2 linked regions of the Sinobacterium norvegicum genome follow. The protein of the gene in region 2 interacts with the protein of the main gene of each other region in a pairwise test. Links are inferred from orthologs where the notes say so. Each region holds a gene or a part of one and is shown on either strand. Other genes may lie near its edges.

Region 1 (6,875 bases), on a different replicon or contig from region 2:
AAGCGCTGTCGCCCTGCACCACAACATAGGCATCGATATCATTATTGACATGTGCAGGCACCACGTTGAGCTCTTCTAATAACAACACCAGACGCTCAACACCCATGGCAAAGCCGACCGCCGGGGTGGCCTTGCCGCCAAGCTGCTCAACCAAGCCATCGTAGCGGCCACCGGCACAGACGGTACCCTGAGCACCGAGGTGCGTGGTCACCCACTCGAAAACCGTCTTACAGTAGTAATCGAGACCTCGGACCAGGCGCGGGTTGATGGTATAACGAACACCGGCGGCATCGAGCAGTGTTTTGAGACGATCGAAGTGGGCCACTGATTCCTCATCAAGGAAATCGCTCAGCACCGGGGCGCCGTCAAGAATCGCCTGAGTCTCCGCCGACTTACTGTCGAGGATACGCAGCGGGTTAGTACCTAAGCGGCGCTGGCTATCTTCATCGAGTTGCTCTTTACGGTCGCTCAAATAATCAACCAAAGCCGCCTTAAATTTGGCACGCGACTCGGCAGAGCCTATGGTATTGAGTTCCAGCGTCACATACTGGTCAATGCCCAGTTGCTGCCATAATCTGGCAGTCAGCACCAACAGTTCGGCATCCACATCGGCTGTCGCCATGCCGAAGGTCTCAACGCCGAACTGGTGAAATTGACGCAGTCGACCTTTTTGTGGGCGCTCATGGCGAAACATCGGGCCGCAGTACCACAGACGCTGCACCTGGTTATAAAGCAAACCGTTTTGCTCTCCAGCGCGAACACAACTGGCGGTACCTTCGGGGCGCAGTGTCAAGCTGTCGCCGTTGCGGTCTTCGAAGGTGTACATTTCCTTCTCAACAATATCCGTCACCTCGCCGATGGAGCGTTTGAATAACGCGGTTTGCTCGAGAATGGGAAAACGGATTTCCTGATAGGAATAACTTTTTAACAAATCGGCAACGGTTTTTTCTAAATACTGCCATACCGGTGTAGAGGCTGGGACATTGTCGTTCATACCGCGAATAGATTGTATTTTTGCCACGTTTTTATCTTCCAAAAATCAGTTCTTTAAAAACAAATAAACAGGTGACTGAGCACCTGTTCTAATCCTGCCAGCGAGCGTAATCAGCTAGCTTTTTACAATGATGTCGTCGAGCTCAGATTGTCGCTTAGCCGCCTTCTCCCGAATCAGCTCCTCTAGTGTGTCGACCAGGTTTTCCTGACCGATTTTGTGGTCGGTTTTACCGTCGATAAAAATCATATTGCTGGGCGTGCCGCCGGTCAAACCGATATCGGCAACCTTGGCCTCTCCGGGACCATTGACAATACAACCGATTACCGCAACATCGAGCGGCGTCATGATATCTTCGACTCGACCCTCTAACTCATTCATGGTGCCGACAACATCGAAATTTTGGCGCGAACAACTCGGGCAGGCAATAAAGTTGATACCCTTGGTGCGCAGCTTCAGGCTTCTCAAAATATCGAAGCCAACTTTGACCTCATGCACCGGGTCAGCAGCCAAGGAAATACGCATGGTATCGCCGATCCCGTCCATCAACAGCATACCTAAACCGACAGAGGACTTAACCGTACCGGAGCGCAGGCCGCCGGCCTCAGTAATCCCCAAGTGCAGCGGCTGATCAATTTGTGTGGCAATACGACGATAGGCATCGACCGCCATAAAAACGTCCGAGGCCTTCATGCTCAATTTAAACTGCTGAAAATCGAGTTTGTCGAGTATATCAATGTGGTGCATGGCTGATTCGACCATCGCCTCAGCCGTAGGCTCCTTGTACTTACGCAATAATTCACGTTCAAGGGAGCCGGCATTCACACCAATACGGATAGGAATATTCTTATCACGGGCGCAGGCAACAACTTCACGAACCTTGTCATCACGGCCAATATTACCGGGGTTGATACGCAGACAATCGACACCCAACTCGGCAACCCGCAGCGCAATTTTGTGATCGAAGTGAATATCGGCCACCAGCGGCACGTTGACCTGTTGGCGAATCTTGCCAAAGGCCTCGGCGGCATCCATGGTGGGCACAGAAACTCGTACGATATCGGCACCGGCCTCAGTAATCGCTTGAATCTGAGCCACCGTGGCACTGATATCGCAGGTCTCAGTGTTGGTCATGCTCTGTACTGAAATCGGTGCATCGCCGCCGACGGCAACATCGCCGACCATAATCTGGCGTGACACTCTACGCTTAATTGGGGACTCGAAATTCATTAACTGGCCTTTCCGACGGTTAATTTGGCAGTTTTCTTGCCGCTCCGGGCAACCACCTCAACATTTTCACCATTGTACGTTAATCTGACTGCGCCGACCTTACCAATTACCAATTGATAGGGGGCAATGCCGTCAAATTCAACCTGATCGCCCTGCTTTTTAATACCAGACAACAGTCTCTTGCCACTGCCATCGCGCACCTCTACCCAGCACTCATCATCGAAATACATCGATAGACGCTGGTCAGGTAAGACCTGTTCGACAACCTCACTGCCACTGTCGTCAGTCAGCAGTGGCTGCTCGTCTAATACCAGTGGCTCAACCTCTGTTACTAGGGCTGGCTCAGACTCGACAACAACGGGCTGAGACAATGACTCAACTACTGTGTCTCCGCTGGCCGTCAACACTTTCACCTCGTTGGTAGTGGTTACCTCACGGCTGACAGGCTCACCGGAGAACAACCAAAAGGCACCACCAATACAAACACTTAACACAACTAACAGCCAAAGAGGTGAGCCACTATGGCGCTTATGTATTGATAGCTGCGGTTTGGTAATCGAGCGTTTCTCTTGTTTCTTAGGAAGTTGCTCGCGATAGCGCCGCTGCACCTCATCGACATCCAAACCCAATAACAAGGCATAGTTTTTCAAATAACCTAGGACAAAGACACTGCTACCGATGGCCTGATAATTCTCAATCTCAATGGCGGCGACATTCTTCTGTGTAATACACAGGTGCAGCGCAACATCTTCAATGCTCAGGCCCTTTGCTCTACGGGCATCAGATAACAACTGCCCCACATGCACGTTTTCAGCGATGGGCTGATCGGCATTATTGATTTCTGGCACGGCGCTGATACTCCAAATATTCAGGGCTGTCTGGGAATAAACTCTTCAGCGCCAGGGCTTGGCTGGCCTGGGCGTTCTGGTCACCGTTTTCAACGGCTAATTTAATCCCCAGCAACAAACTGGACGGGCTGGGCTGGCCCTTTTTATTACGATACTCGCTGTAAAGCACCTGCGATTTATCATATTGGCCGTTGCCATAGTACAGCTTGGCCAGTTCGATATAGCTTGCCGGGTTGTTACGATCCAATGCGATGGAGCGCTCAAAAGCCTGTTCGGCGGGTGCGAAGCGTTGTTGCACCAAGCGACATTGGCCCAGGTTATAATAGGCACCAGCGCGGCGATCGTAGGTGCCATCTGCCACCACAGTCTGCCATTGATCACAGGCCTCATCGGTGCGGCCGAGTTTGAATAACATGCCGGCATAGTTGTTTCTTGCCGTGCTGTAACCCGGATCGATATTCAGCAAATCCAGATAGGACTTTTCAGCCAACTCCAGCTCTCCCGTCATGCTATAGCTGAGAGCCAAGGCATTATGAGCAGGAATTGATTTCGGGTCCAACTCCAGCGCTCGGTTGAGGTGGCGCTGGGCTGCACCAACCTGACCATCGGACAAGTAGGTCATCGCCGCCTTCACATGATCGTTGACAGCTTTCTCAGCATTGACTTCACGACCATCGACAGAGGTTTGCTCAACACTCATGCACCCTCCAGCCGATAGCAACACCGATGCAGTGACCAGTGTTGCGAAAAATTTAACCAGCCTCGAGGGCTTTAAGCTGTTCATATAACGCTCCGAATTATTGTAATTTTGTCGCCATAGGCAGCAGAAGCATAGTCGCCGTGTAACTTATTCAACAATCTTAATAATGTCTTGCTGGTCTTCGATACCACGAGCGGCACGGTGTCTGGCCGCACGCTTGGTACGATCTTTGACATCACCCACTAATTGGCCGCAGGCTGCATCGATATCATCGCCTCGGGTCGTGCGTACGGTGACAACATAACCGTCATGTTGCAAAATCTTGCGGAAACGATCAAGTGCTGTATTTGAAACTCGCTTATAATCACTCATGGAGAATGGATTAAACGGAATTAAGTTGATTTTACAAGGCGTTTGCTTAAGCAACTGGGACAGTTGATGGGCGTGTTCGGCACGGTCATTAACCCCGTTGATCAAGGTGTATTCTATGGTGACCACACGTTTTTTATCCGGCAGTGAATCCATATAACGCTGCACGGTATCCAGCAGCATTTCTATCGGATACTTTTTGTTGATCGGAACTAATTCGCTGCGCAACTCGTTGACCGGTGCATGCAATGAAATCGCCAGCGATACATCTGTCAGGCCGATCATCTTCTCCAGCGCCGGCACCACGCCGGAGGTCGACAATGTTACACGACGCTTCGATATACCGTAACCGAGGTCGTCCATCATCAGATCCATCGATTGCATGACATTATCGAAGTTTAGTAATGGCTCGCCCATGCCCATCATCACCACATTGGTGACAACACGACCGTTACCCGATTTAAAACCGTCGAAAGAGCGCAGTGCCAACCACACCTGACCAATAATCTCCGCAGCGGTTAAATCACGCTGAAACCCCTGTTTACCCGTTGAGCAGAAGCTGCAATCGAGAGAGCAGCCGACCTGGGAGGAGACGCAAAGCGTACCGCGTCCATCTTCCGGGATAAACACCGTTTCAATCAAACCGTTCTCATCCGTGCGCAACACCCACTTACGCGTGCCATCCTTCGAGGTTTCCTCACTGACAACTTCCGGCGCACGTATTTCAGCCACGGCATTTAACTTAGCCCGCAACGACTTACTGAGATTAGTCATTTCATCGAAGTCGGTCACACCGTGATGGTGGATCCATTTCGACAACTGCTCAGCACGAAAAGGCTTCTCATCAACGGCCTTGAGGAAACTGCGCAGCTTCTGCTGCGACAGACCGAGTAGGTTGATTTTTGGCTCCGCCACAGCCTCGGCGGCATTGGTAAAATCGGGGTTGCTGGATTCGCTCATAAAACACCTAATTCGATCATCAAAATTCTATGATATTTACTAGCCATCGGGAAAAATTACCCGAGGTAGAAATAACAACGGAGGCCAAGCCTCCGAATTGCCTATATAAAGTATAGGGCTTTTATCCACTTAGCGGCACCTAAGCACCGCTATTTTGCAAACTCACAAGAGCTTAGCGTGGACAGATTTCATCTTCTGCGAAGAAGTATGCAATTTCACGAGCAGCAGATTCAACAGCATCTGAACCGTGAACAGCATTGGCATCGATAGAGCTGGCGAAGTCTGCGCGGATAGTACCGGCATCGGCTTCAGCGGGGTTAGTCGCACCCATTAGGTCGCGGTTTTTCAATACTGCGCCTTCACCTTCAAGCACCTGAACACAAACAGGGCCAGAGGTCATGAACTCAACCAAGGCTGGGAAGAAAGGACGCTCTTTGTGTTCAGCGTAAAAACCTTCTGCTTTTTCCTGGCTTAACTGAACCATTTTAGCGGCAACAATTTGCAGACCGTTCTTTTCGAAACGGCTGTAGATTTCACCAACAACATTTTTAGCAACGGCGTCAGGTTTTACAATAGATAGAGTGCGTTCGATAGCCACGTAGACTTCTCCCAATTTTAGATTATTTAACCCGAGGTGACTCGAGTCGTTAAATTTTTATATCAAGCCAGCAAGCGGCCGATTTGAGGCGGCGATTATACCGGCACTGCTGGCAAATTAGTATCTGTAGAGACCGCAAAAGACACAGTTAATGACAAATAATCACTATCACAGGATATTTAGCATACTTAACACCGAATCTCACGGGCCAGACAGCAAAACACCGCGGTTTTGTCGCGGTGCTTTAGTATGCCTCAGCTTGTATACACTAAGCCTACTCTGCTTCGTCGATCCACGCCTGTTGAATGGCCTCTAATACCTTTTCACCACAGCGATCTGCATCGCCTTCAAACTCTGGCAAATCCATAACCCACTGACGCAAATCGGTAAATCGGACCCCCTTGGGGTCTACATCCGGGTGAGCCTCATACAACTCAATCGCAATATCCAGCACATCAGTCCACTGCATTACTTTATACCTTATTCATTAATGATTTTCAGAGACTTGGTTGATCGTGTATTTCGGAATCTCAACCACCAAATTTTCTTCGCCTACAACAGCCTGACAACTCAGGCGCGAATCCGGCTCCAGCCCCCACGCCTTATCGAGAAAGTCCTCTTCTAGCTCATCGGCCTCATCCATCGAGTCGAAACCCTCACGAATAACCACATGGCAGGTGGTACAGGCACAGGACATCTCACAGGCGTGCTCGATTTCAATATCGTTTTCAAGCAGCGTCTTACAGACTGTTTTGCCCTCATCAGCCTCGATAACGGCGCCCTCAGGACAAAGCTCGTGATGAGGTAATACTACTATTTGAGGCATAATTCACTCTCTTGTTAGGAATCCGGCGTCGGCATTGAGCACCGACTTAATTAACTCTTACTGGCTTAAGACTTGGGCTGCTCTGCCGCCTTTGCCGCTTTTTCTTCACAGCCCAGGGTACTGTCTTCGGCCGCTTCAAATTCATCGACGCTGTGACCGGCTAAGGCCTGCTTGATACTGCTGTCCATTCTGCGTTCGGCGAAGAAGTCACTGGCCTTGGCCAAGCTCTCTATGCCATCGGCAATCGCGCGAGCACTATCGCCATTGCGCAGCACTACCAAGGTCTCCATCGCCGCGGTTAAATCATTGCGCTCCGATTCACTCAACAAGGCGTTGCCGTCGGTAAGCATCGC
Region 2 (11,354 bases):
CCGATGCCGACATTGCCGATTTCGTACCCCGTGCAGGACACTGCAACAAGGCGGAATTCGAGCAACAAGGACATCAGGCCGTCGAATTTGAAATGCGTACACTGGCAGACTTGGACAAGGACTAAATCATGAGCGAAGCACTGCAACAACAAAATAGCTGGGCGTTGATTACCGGCGCAGCACAGGGGCTGGGCCTGGCCTTTGCCAAAATCTGTCTCGACAAAGGCTTCCACGTCTTGCTGCTCGACATCAATCAATCACTGCTCGAACAGACAGCCGATGAACTTCAGGTCGCCACATCGCTGCAGGTCGACACCCTTGTCGCCGACCTGTCCGATGACAACTTCATGGACGGGGTTATCAGTAACACCGCCGATAAACAGGTTGGTTTGCTGATTAACAATGCCGCATTGACTCGCCCCGACCTGTTCTTGGATGTCGAGGAATCGTTTATCTGGGCGCAGCTAAAAATCAATATGTTTGCCGTGGTTGCCTTAACCCGCCACTTTGGCGAACAGATGTGTCAGCGTGGCCAGGGCGGCATTATCAATGTCTCATCGCGCTCCGGTGAGTTTCCCGCGCCGTTTAGCGCCCTGTACAGTGGTGCCAAAGCCTTTGTCAGTAAGTTTTCTGAAACCCTGTGGTGGGAATTCAAGCAGCAGGGCGTCGAGGTTTTTACTCTCATACCCGACCGCACTGACACCCCCAGCTATCGCAAGTACGCCAACGCCGATGATGTCCTGGCTCAGTCGCCGGAAGACTGCGCCCAGGTCGCCTTTGACAACCTTGGCAAGCTCGCCTGTAAAATTGCCACCGAGAGCGGCGAGAAACAGAACGAGATGATGAAACAATTACCACTGGAACAGCTGATTGAATTAATAGCGGATAATTACATCAAGATGTTCGGTGTAAAAAAAGAATAGGTTGGGCGTACCCTCTTGCCGGATATCGACAAACCGTCTTATCGTCGATTGTTGTTCACTGTCCACGGCCAAAACGAAAAAAGGCTTAACCACAGGGTTAAGCCTTTTTTTATGCTGCTATTGCTTAGTCGGCCAGGGTAATAAAGCCCTCCAGATATTGCACTGCCTGACCAGAGACAACAACCTGCTGTCCGCTAACACGGCAGAGCAACACGCCCCCTCTGGCTGAGGCCTGATAAGCGGTTAACTGCGTTTTTTGCAGCACTTCTGACCAATAAGGCGCCAACCCGGCATGAATGGAACCTGTCACTGGGTCTTCATCACCACCATTGGCCGGCCAAAAATAGCGAGAGATAAAATCGTGATCGCTGTCATGATCGCCCTTGGCAGTCACCACCACATCAAAGGGCGCCAGCGTTTTTAATAATGCGAGATCAGGCGAGGCATTTAACACATCCTCAGCACGATCATAGACAACAAAATAGGCTTGTTCGCTTCGCAGAATCTGTACTGGCGGCAGCGGCGAAAATGCCTGCAATAATGCCTCAGGGGCTGACACAGCCTTGGGCAGGCGGCTGGGAAATGTCATATCGATAAAGCCATCTCGCCCCCGCCGAACGATTAACTCACCCACCGCCTTGGCCTTGAAGACCACCTCATCAATCACCGTATTCTGGCTAAACAGCACATGCGCAGCGGCGAGGGTGGCATGACCACAAAAGGCCACCTCGGTCAGCGGTGAGAACCAACGAATGTTATATCGGTGCTTACCATAGCCGACCACAAAGGCCGTTTCCGATAAATTATTTTCACTGGCAATCGACTGCATCAATTCATCACCCAGCCACTGCTCGGTAATAATAACCGCGGCAGAATTGCCATGAAAAGCGGTGTTGGTAAAGGCGTCGACGAATTGAGTGCGTAGTTTCAAAATGACCTCTTCGATTGTTTTTTACTATTATATTTAGGCAGTTACCCACAGTATGCCGCAGCAGCAGTGACGACACAAAACAAAGAAGACTGAGGATTGAATATAGCCCAGCTCGATAAAGCTGGCGTTGTAATAGGATCAGAGATCTGCCAGCGAGAAAATTCAACAGTTGTTGACTATGATTTAAAGCATAGATCAAAGAAAGCGACAAAATAGCGCTAAAAACCTCGATGAAATGCCATCAAAGGGGTTACAATCCTCTTATTTAGGCTCAACAAATGAAATATGACAACCTGAAGTTCAACCGCGCCGAAAAATTTACTGCCGCCGAACATGCGATACTCGAATCATTCTTCCCCGTTGTTGACGCCCTCGGTAACCTCTTGGGTGAAACCTGTGAGGTGGTCTTGCACTCACTGGAAGACACCGAAAAATCGGTGGTTAAATTCGTCAACGGTCACATCTCTGGCCGTCAAATGGGCGCTCCTATTACTGATTTATCGCTGCATATGCTCAATAAAATGCACGAAAACGGCGCCAATTTTGCCGACAGCTATTTCACCCGCGCCAAGAACGGCAAGCTCATGAAATGCACCACCGTGGCCATTCGCAATCTCAAGGGCGAGGCCATTGCGCTACTCTGTATCAACCTCAATCTTGACTCGCCAATGAGCAACTTTATCGCCGCGCTAACCCCCAGCCACCTGAACAAAATCACCGGCGAACAAGGGGTTACCTTCAACGAGGAAAACTCTCTTGAGGCCCAGCTTGAAAGAATCTCCGATGAGATTATCAAGGATCACAATATTGCCGCCAAGGAGAAGGTGCGCCAGATCATCTATCGCCTCTACCGCGACGATTTATTCGAGCTCAAAGGGGCGGTCAATACTGTCTCCACCTTTCTCGACATCTCGCGCCACACGGTCTATCTCTATATTCGTGAGTACCGCAAGAAGCACACGACGCTGGATTTCACCAAGCAAAAGTAGCAATCACAGCGTCACCAATTGAAAGATAATGCGCAGATAGTGGGAATCACCTAGAGTTCCGGTATACTGCGCCTGCTGTATCTATCTCATCCTATAATGAAAGAATACCTGTCCATGACTACCCTATCGAACACCTTAGCGCTTGCTCATCAACTCATTGCCATAGACTCTGTCACCCCTGACGATAAGGGCTGCCAAGACATCATGATTGAGCGACTGGCCGCCATTGGCTTTCGCATCGAGCGTCTGCGCTACGAGGATGTTGATAATTTCTGGGCCGTACGCGGTGACAGTGGGCCACTGCTGGCCTTTGCCGGTCACACCGATGTCGTTCCTACGGGGCCCGTCGCTGAGTGGCAATATCCGCCGTTTGAGCCGCAGATTGTCGACGGCATGCTATACGGTCGCGGTGCCGCAGACATGAAGGGCAGCCTGGCTGCCATGGTTACCGCCAGCGAAGAATTTGTCGCCAAGCACCCAGACCACAGCGGCCGCATCGGCTTCTTAATCACCAGCGATGAAGAGGGCCCGGCCACCAATGGTACGGTAAAAGTAGTCGAGCACCTGCAAGCCCAGGGCGAACACATCGATTGGTGTTTGGTCGGCGAACCATCGAGCACCAATAAAGTCGGTGATATCATCAAAAACGGCCGCCGCGGCTCCCTCGGCTGCGAGATGACGATCAATGGCACCCAGGGCCATGTTGCCTACCCGCACCTGGCCGACAACCCGATTCACAAGGCGGCGCCAGCACTGGCCGATCTCAGTCAGGAGCACTGGGACGAGGGCAATGACTATTTCCCCGCCACCAGTTTCCAGATTTCCAATATCAATGGCGGCACCGGTGCCACCAACGTCATTCCCGGCACTCTCTCGGTCGTCTTCAACCTGCGCTTCTCGACTGAACTCAGCCCCGAGGTGATCAAACAGCGGGTGGTATCCATCCTCGACAAGCACGGCCTAAACTACGAGCTCAACTGGAACCTCAGCGGCTTGCCGTTCTTAACCGAGAAAGGCCGCCTGGTCGATGCCATCTCTGCCGCCATTGAATCCGCCACCGGATACCAGACCGAGCTGTCCACCGCCGGCGGCACATCGGACGGCCGCTTTATCGCACCGACTGGCACCCAGGTGGTTGAGGTTGGTCCGGTCAATGCCACCATCCACAAGGTCGATGAATGCGTCAAGGCCGAAGACCTGGATAAACTGCATGACATCTACTGCGCCACACTGGTCAATATGCTGGCTCAATAGGCCTTATTTAAACGCCTTCAGTGGGTAGATGTCGTAACGCGACGACTTACCCATCAGCTGAAAACCCGGTTTAACACCGGGCAGAGGCTCGCCCTTTCTCGGCCGCTTAACCGCCACGCGGTAACCGGCGGCATTGATTGCCGCCGCCAACAGCGCCTCGCCATCCATATCCTTACCGACCACCTGCTGAAACGCCTGCATCTCTTTTTTCACCGCCGCCGACTTCTTGCTGGCCGGAAACATCGGGTCCAAATAGATCACATCGGCCAGCGGCGACGTTGCCGCCGCCATCACCTCGATGGCATCGCCGTGATGCAACTGCATTCTGCCGACAATTTGCTGCAACTCACCATCGCCGAATTCGGCAGCACGTTGCAGGCCATCGGATAACAGCTGAGCGACTATCGGCGAGCGTTCATACAGCGACATCTGACAACCCAGAGTCGCCAACACGAAGGCATCCTTACCCATGCCGGCAGTGGCATCGAGCACGGAGGGGGTGACCCCCTTGCCAAAGCCAACGGCCTTGGCAATCATCTGCCCCTTGCCACCACCGTGTAAACGGCGATGTGCCACGGCGCCGGCGCCAAAATCGGCGATAATATCGCCGCCCTTGCCGCCCGCCATGGCCAGCCTTAGGCCGTCATCGGAGACCATTAAGACATACTGATCCTTCGGGCACTGCGCCAGGCTTGCCACCACCGTCGAACCCACTGCCCCGGCCAGTAGCGCGGCACGCTCATCACAGCCGGGCTGACAGCTAAACACCGGAGTCGCCATCGCAGGCATTAACAGAGAAGAAGTTGTGTCGGTTTTCATAGGGCTCGATGTGGGTCAGCGAATAATATCTGCATTATAACAACAGACTGAAGCGCGGATAAAACCTCAGGCATAAAAAAGCCCGGCTAATGCCAGGCCAGTCAAGCTGACAACTGTTTACAGTGGCAACAGTTCGAGCTCTACTCGGCGGTTAGCCGCGCGACCCTGAGTACTGCTGTTAGAGGCAATAGGGTAACGTGGGCCATAGCCCTGGGTCTGAACACGACCCGCCTTAACACCCTGGGTAATCAGATAGCGGCCGACACTGTTGGCGCGCTGTTCACTGAGGGTTTGGTTCATCGACGAGCTGCCGGTAGAATCGGTGTGACCGCCGACGCGCAAGACGGTGCTGTCAAACTCTTGCACCACAATATCGATCGAGTCTAATACCGGATAAAAGTCTGAGCGAATGTCAGAGCTGGAGCTGGCAAAGGTGATATTGCCCGGCATAATCAGCCGAATATTATCACCCTCACGCTGGATTCTTACCCCGGTGCCTTCAAGTTTGGCGCGCAATGCCGCCTCTTGGCGATCCATGGTATAACCAATACCGCCACCGATGGCACCACCGGCAGTGGCACCAATCAACGCACCTTTTCCACGGTCTTTCTTGCTCGATGTCGCCACACCAATTAACGCACCGGTCACCGCGCCAATACCTGCACCCTTGGCAGTATTGCTGACTTTTTGTTCGCCGGTATATGGATCGGTACTCATACAAGCCGTTAACATTACCGCCATGCCCAGCACTACAATTTTCTTCATCCTACAACCCTTACTCACTTATAATAATTACACCACATAATAACGCTGTTAGATTTTAAAATCAGCGATGCAGCTTACATTATCAACGTGAAGTAATAGATTATTTTTTATCAACCTAAGGATTCTGCCAGCAGATTGATATCATCTTGGGCCAACACAGCCTCGAGAAAACTGCAGTTATGCAGCAGTGCCTGCATGTACAGATTGTCGCCACCAAAATGCTGCTCGGCATAGCGATAAACCCCCTCAAAATACCCTTCGAGACGGGTTTCAATGGCGGTGTGCACAAAGCCCGGCGTCTTGCTTAACAAATCCAAGGCGCTGCTATAAACAACGTTTATCGTGCCGTTTTTCTCGACACTCTTGGCGACACCGCCTTTTTCGAACTCATCGAATAAATGATCGCGACACTTGTTGAGGTAATCCGCGTCAGCCATCTGTGCCACCAAGTCTGCGGAACCGACCAGATAACCGAGCTTACGACAAACAGGATTGGCGAGCTCAATTTCATCGGGCACAATTTCATAGCCGGTAAATTGCACCAATTTTTTGGCCAGCGGCACCCAATCTTCATGGCCTATCTCGGTTAAATAATCGGCCAGGAAACGCGCGCTGCGGGTGACATGGATACGAGTATATTCGGCACCGTCTAAGTGACGGGTATCGCCCCGGCGACGGATATAGCCAGAGTCGTGAAACAGCGCCACCAGAATACCCAATTCAATACGGCGGGCTCCTAACGCTTGCTCAGAGCCGCAGTGGCTCTGCTCATAACCATCCATCAAACGGGCGCAGGCCAACGTCACATCGAGCACATGTTGCAAGTCATGGTAACCGGTTTCACAGCCAAAAAAGCCCTGACGCTTGCCGTGATACATCGCCTCTAAATCGGCAAAGGATTGCCGAATCAGCGCCGTATCGAGATCATCATAGAGCGGGCTGAGAATAGCCACCACGGCCTCACAAACCTGCGTCGTATCGGACACCGCAATAGTATTGGTAACATCGAAGCCCCGGCGATGAGGGTGACGCAGCTTTTGGCCAGGCACTGCCCTTTGCGGCAAGGTCATCGTGTGATTCTCGCGGCCGTAGACACCAATGTTAACCGTTTTTTACTCTCCATGAGTATTCAAGCCTTTTTGCTGTTCTATCCGATCTCTCAATTGCCGACGCTGACTACTCTCTTGTCGGGCATACCGCCGCTGCTCTATCACTTCTCGCTTTTCTTTAGAGCGTCGCTGCATGCCCAGAATAATGGCCTGACCATTCGACATATGTATATTTATTCTTACATTATAAGTTTTTCGGGTCATGCCGTGCTTGTCTGTTATCGTGAAGGTCTTCACAGTTTCGCCACCCGAGGCACCGGTTTCGCCGGTTAAGTAGCAACGAACCTCCAAAATCTTGTCCTCGGTCAGTGACCAGTCTTTTAACGAGGCGAGCTTCTTACGGGCACGCTCGACAAAACGCGGGGTGTCAACATCGATAAGATACGCCCCCTCGCCGCTGGATGTTGGAACGGATGTCTCAAAATCCCCCATCACAATTTGACCCGGTGAGGCACCATCGAGCATCCGCGCCAATTCGATGGTAACGTCGCCGACAATATAGCTAAACATGGTCGGATTCAGCCCCTCGGCCTGGTAGAACTCGTAATGACTGCCCATGTGAAAACCGGTGCGGATCAGCGGCACGGTGTTGCCGACGGCGCGGCGACGGGCAATGGCGTTATCCATGACTACTAACAGCATAAACAGGTAGAGGTTGAGGCTGGCCTCCGGGGTGTTGTCGCGACTCCAAATATAGAAGCCATCACCGGTGGTGGTCCGGGTGAAGTTGATCTCGATATGCTGCTTTAACAGCTTGTGATAGGACGAGTTAATTGAATAGGACAGACTGTTTAACTGACTGGTTTGCTCGAAGGGGGTGAACAGCGAGAAATCGACAATATCAAACAGCAATACCGCCCGCTTATCGACATAACTGATGCTGTAGCGGTGCAGCAACTCCTCGACCAGCGACTGGGCGGCACCATCATCGGCAATCGGCACCGGCAGGTCGATGGCAATTGGCTCCAGCCCAAGGCGCTTGGCCGTGCCATTAAACGCCTGTGCCTTCATATAGCGTCGGCCAGAAATCAATTTTTTGATAAACAAGCCGTTCAATGCCTCGAGACGGCTGTCGACGGCGGTCTGATTGAGCGCGGCGGTATACTGTGCCAGAAAATAGTGGGGCGCCATTAACAGCTCGATGCCCTTGGCCGTGGTACGCCAGCACAGCACAATGTTCTGCCCCAGGCCCCAGTGCTCACGAATAGCCGCCTCTAGAAACTTCAGATTGCCGCGCTGTAATATGCCAATGGCGACACCGTGTTGCTCGGATAAACTTTCCGAATCACTCATAGCTCTTCCCTAAGGCCTGTATCGGCCTCCACCCAAATACTTATTTATTTGATATATCAGTATTATAGCTGCCAGTCGATGGCATCTCGACCCCGTTGTGATAAATATTTATTGGCCTGTGAGAATGGCTTGCTGCCCCAAAAACCACGGTAGGCCGATAATGGCGACGGGTGCGGCGCCATCAACACCTTGTGGCGACGGGGGTCGACGTTCTTCGCCTTCTTCTGCGCGGGCGCCCCCCACAGCAGAAATACCACATCCTGGCACTGTTGATTAATCGCCTCGATAATCGCATCGGTCAGGGTCTCCCACCCCTTCCCCTTGTGGCTTGCCGCCTGGCCCTGCTCGACGGTTAGCACATTATTGAGCAGCAATACTCCCTGCTGTTGCCAACGCTCGAGGCAGCCGTGGGACGGTGCTTCGACCCCGAGGTCATCGGCCAGCTCCTGATAGATATTGCGCAGTGACGGCGGAATCTTCACCCCCGGCAACACCGAGAACGACAGGCCGTGGGCCTGGCCTGCGCCGTGGTAAGGGTCCTGGCCGAGGATAACCACCTTGACCTCATTCATCGGCAAGCCTTTAAAGGCATTAAAGATGGCGGCGTTATCGGGAAATACCGTCGCCTGTCGCTGGCGCTGCGCCAAGGTTTTTTGCAGCGCCACCATGTAATCTTGCGCCAGTTCAGGGTTGATCACTCGCTGCCAGCTCGAGTCTAACTCCTCGGTTAATGCCTTAAGATTCATTGCGCCACACTCTAAAATTACGTTAGATCAATTCTAACAAAAATTTATAGCAATCTAATATCGCAATGGAGGGGATTTTCTTACAATAGGGCAAAAGATAATGAGGAAAGACCATGTCCACCCCCTACCAGCTACTCGGTCAAGAAGATGGCATCCGCGCCCTGGCCAACGCCTTTTATGAGGCGATGGATGAATTGGAAGAGGCCCAGCCGATTCGTCGCATGCACGCCGACAACCTCGATGCCATCAAAAACAGTCTGTTTATGTATTTAACCGGCTGGTTGGGCGGACCGCCATTGTATGCCGATGCCACCAGCAGCGTCTGCCTAACCACACCGCACAAGGGCTTTAGTATCGGCGAGAAAGAGCGCGACCAGTGGTTGCTGTGCATGGACGCGGCGCTGGAGAAAATCAACGCCAGCGATGAGGTAAAAGCCATGCTGAAAGAGCCGATGTGGCAACTGGCCGATTTTATTCGCAACAACGATAAAGGCTAAAGAATACCGTTAAAGGCAATGCCCTTGGCGGCCAGGTGTTGCTTGACCAGGCCATCGAAGGATTCCTTGGCCATTAATTTCCAGCCCTCACCCACGGTGGGCTGGGCCAGCCACCAGATGGGATTGACCCGCAAATAGTGAAATTCTCGATCCTCGGGTAACTCTAAGACGACAAAAATGCCCTCGTCGAACTTCTCCAGCAAAGATAATGTGGCCGCGATCAAACTGTCGGTTACCTCTTCGCCGTCGGTATAACGCACATCGGCGTAAGCCGCTCTGCCCTGATCAATATCCACACCTGCTCCCAATAAAATCACTCTAAGACAACCGATTATAACCATTAAACTGTTAGAATCGATGCCTTTATTTTCACCACGCCAGTATCCGTATGATGTCAGCCGCACAAACTCGTCAGTATCCACCACAGACACGCAGCCTCAGCCTCGATGATGGCACCCGCCTGAACATTCTCGACTGGCGACAATACTGCCAACACCGCGACCGCCCCTGCGCCATTCTGCTACACGGCTTTACCAATAACAGCCATATTTGGCAGCCGCTGGCCGACGACATCGCCACCGCTCAACCGCTGATTGCCATCGACTTCAGAGGCCACGGCGACTCGGATTGGGACCCCGAGCTTCGCTATCAGCACGACCAGTTGATGGCCGATGTGGCGGCGGTATTACAACAGTTGGCCATTGGCCAGCACCACTTAATCGGCCACAGCCTGGGCGCCAGAATCGCCCTGTTACTGGCCGCCGAGCACAGCGATAAGGTGGCCAGCCTGACGTTGATCGATACCGGCCCCGATGTCGGCGACAACGGCGCCGCCAAAGTCAGAGTCGATGCCGAGGCGATGCAGCAGGACTTTGCCAGCCCAGAGGCATTCAGCCACTATTTGAAGAGTATTTATGTCTTTGCCCAAGCCGCCGCGGTGGCGGCGTTGTGTCGGCACGGGTTGAAGGCGACAGACGATGGCCGCTATCGGGTCAAGACAGACCCCGGCTTTGCCAAGGTGCTGTGGAAACCGGGCGAAAGACGCCACGATGCCAGCGATTTAACCGCACCAAAGAACCAGCAGCTGTGGCTGGCGCTCGACACCATCGACGCCGCCGGTATTCGCTGCCACGTCATCCGCGGCAGCATATCCGCCATCTTACGGGCCAAGACCGCCAACAAAATGCTCGAGCAGCACTTGATCAAAGGCGGTCAGTTAACCACCATCAAACGCGCCGGCCACGCGGTGATCTGCGACAACCCCGGCGACACAGTCGCCGCCATCGGCGAGTTTTTAATGTCGCCGCCGCGACGAGAGCAGTAATCCCAGCCACAAAAAAAGCCGCTTCTCTCGAGGCGGCCTTCGTTGTTACTATCCCTGTAGCACTCATATCCTTATGTGTGCAGTATCGTCCTGATGTGTTCTATTATCCCTAAATCGAGATGAATCAGTAGTGGTTAATACGTATAGCCTCTGTGAGACATTACCCATAACAATTCCAATATTCTTTACGGGGTGTATTATATTTAGGGTCAGAGTAAAAACTAATCCTATTACTTTGGCCCTCTTTTCAACAACCGCTGTCGCCTGCCGCCCAAAACCTCAAGCTCTTCTTTAAATCGTTCACAACCCAGTGCCATCCCTCGTTTTGCCGACAACCTGATATCACTCAGCAGCGCCTCTTCAACCTGGCCAGCAAACAACGCCCTATATCTTACCTCTCTCGTCAACTGGGTCTTTGCAAGGCTCACATATTGCTCATGCGGCTCCCACATAGCAACAGCCTGACCAAAGGCATGACATCGATAACTGGACCAATGATAGTCCGCCGGATCCCTCACCATCCCTGCCCGAACAGGGTTTAGTTCAATATACTGCTGACAGACAAGAAAATAGCCCTCGCTCTGCACTGGACATGATTTAAATCGCCCCTCAAACAAAGTACCTGTGCGCTGGTATTGATGATTGAAGTAGCGGACATAATGCCGCCCAATAAACTGCATAAAGCGGGATATGGCATCATCTTC

The links.
Region 1: the proteins of ung (region 2) and ndk interact in binary tests that used the Escherichia coli proteins (3 or more experiments, as listed by UniProt). The link is inferred for Sinobacterium norvegicum from one-to-one orthologs.

What each region holds. Positions count from the first base shown.
Region 1 is NZ_CAKLPX010000003.1:396,864-403,738, reverse strand. What follows is about bases 3,984-6,875. They hold ndk (nucleoside-diphosphate kinase), read right to left. Parts: upstream 5,697-6,875; coding sequence 5,271-5,696; downstream 3,984-5,270. Other genes in these bases: hscA (Fe-S protein assembly chaperone HscA), read right to left, coding at 6,588-6,875; fdx (ISC system 2Fe-2S type ferredoxin), read right to left, coding at 6,184-6,522; iscX (Fe-S cluster assembly protein IscX), read right to left, coding at 5,971-6,165; rlmN (dual-specificity RNA methyltransferase RlmN), read right to left, coding at 3,984-5,098. In the rest of the region: hisS (histidine--tRNA ligase), read right to left, coding at 1-1,021; ispG (flavodoxin-dependent (E)-4-hydroxy-3-methylbut-2-enyl-diphosphate synthase), read right to left, coding at 1,109-2,221; L9P87_RS13830 (RodZ domain-containing protein), read right to left, coding at 2,221-3,069; type IV pilus biogenesis/stability protein PilW, read right to left, coding at 3,053-3,853; more of rlmN, read right to left, coding at 3,917-3,983. UniProt on the Escherichia coli protein: Major role in the synthesis of nucleoside triphosphates other than ATP. The ATP gamma phosphate is transferred to the NDP beta phosphate via a ping-pong mechanism, using a phosphorylated active-site intermediate.
Region 2 is NZ_CAKLPX010000008.1:538-11,891, reverse strand. Bases 6,988-9,747 are described here. They hold ung (uracil-DNA glycosylase), read right to left. Parts: upstream 8,830-9,747; coding sequence 8,146-8,829; downstream 6,988-8,145. Other genes in these bases: L9P87_RS17390 (alpha/beta fold hydrolase), read left to right, coding at 9,715-9,747; L9P87_RS17395 (hypothetical protein), read right to left, coding at 9,323-9,622; L9P87_RS17400 (group II truncated hemoglobin), read left to right, coding at 8,943-9,326; L9P87_RS17410 (hypothetical protein), read right to left, coding at 6,988-8,083. Outside these bases: L9P87_RS17450 (hypothetical protein), read left to right, coding at 1-125; L9P87_RS17445 (SDR family NAD(P)-dependent oxidoreductase), read left to right, coding at 129-923; L9P87_RS17440 (PhzF family phenazine biosynthesis protein), read right to left, coding at 1,048-1,854; L9P87_RS17435 (helix-turn-helix transcriptional regulator), read left to right, coding at 2,133-2,843; dapE (succinyl-diaminopimelate desuccinylase), read left to right, coding at 2,958-4,097; L9P87_RS17425 (class I SAM-dependent methyltransferase), read right to left, coding at 4,101-4,916; L9P87_RS17420 (YiaD family glycine zipper/OmpA-like lipoprotein), read right to left, coding at 5,034-5,681; L9P87_RS17415 (hypothetical protein), read right to left, coding at 5,792-6,751; more of L9P87_RS17410, read right to left, coding at 6,794-6,987; more of L9P87_RS17390, read left to right, coding at 9,748-10,650; L9P87_RS17385 (transposase), read right to left, coding at 10,881-11,354. UniProt on the Escherichia coli protein: Excises uracil residues from the DNA which can arise as a result of misincorporation of dUMP residues by DNA polymerase or due to deamination of cytosine.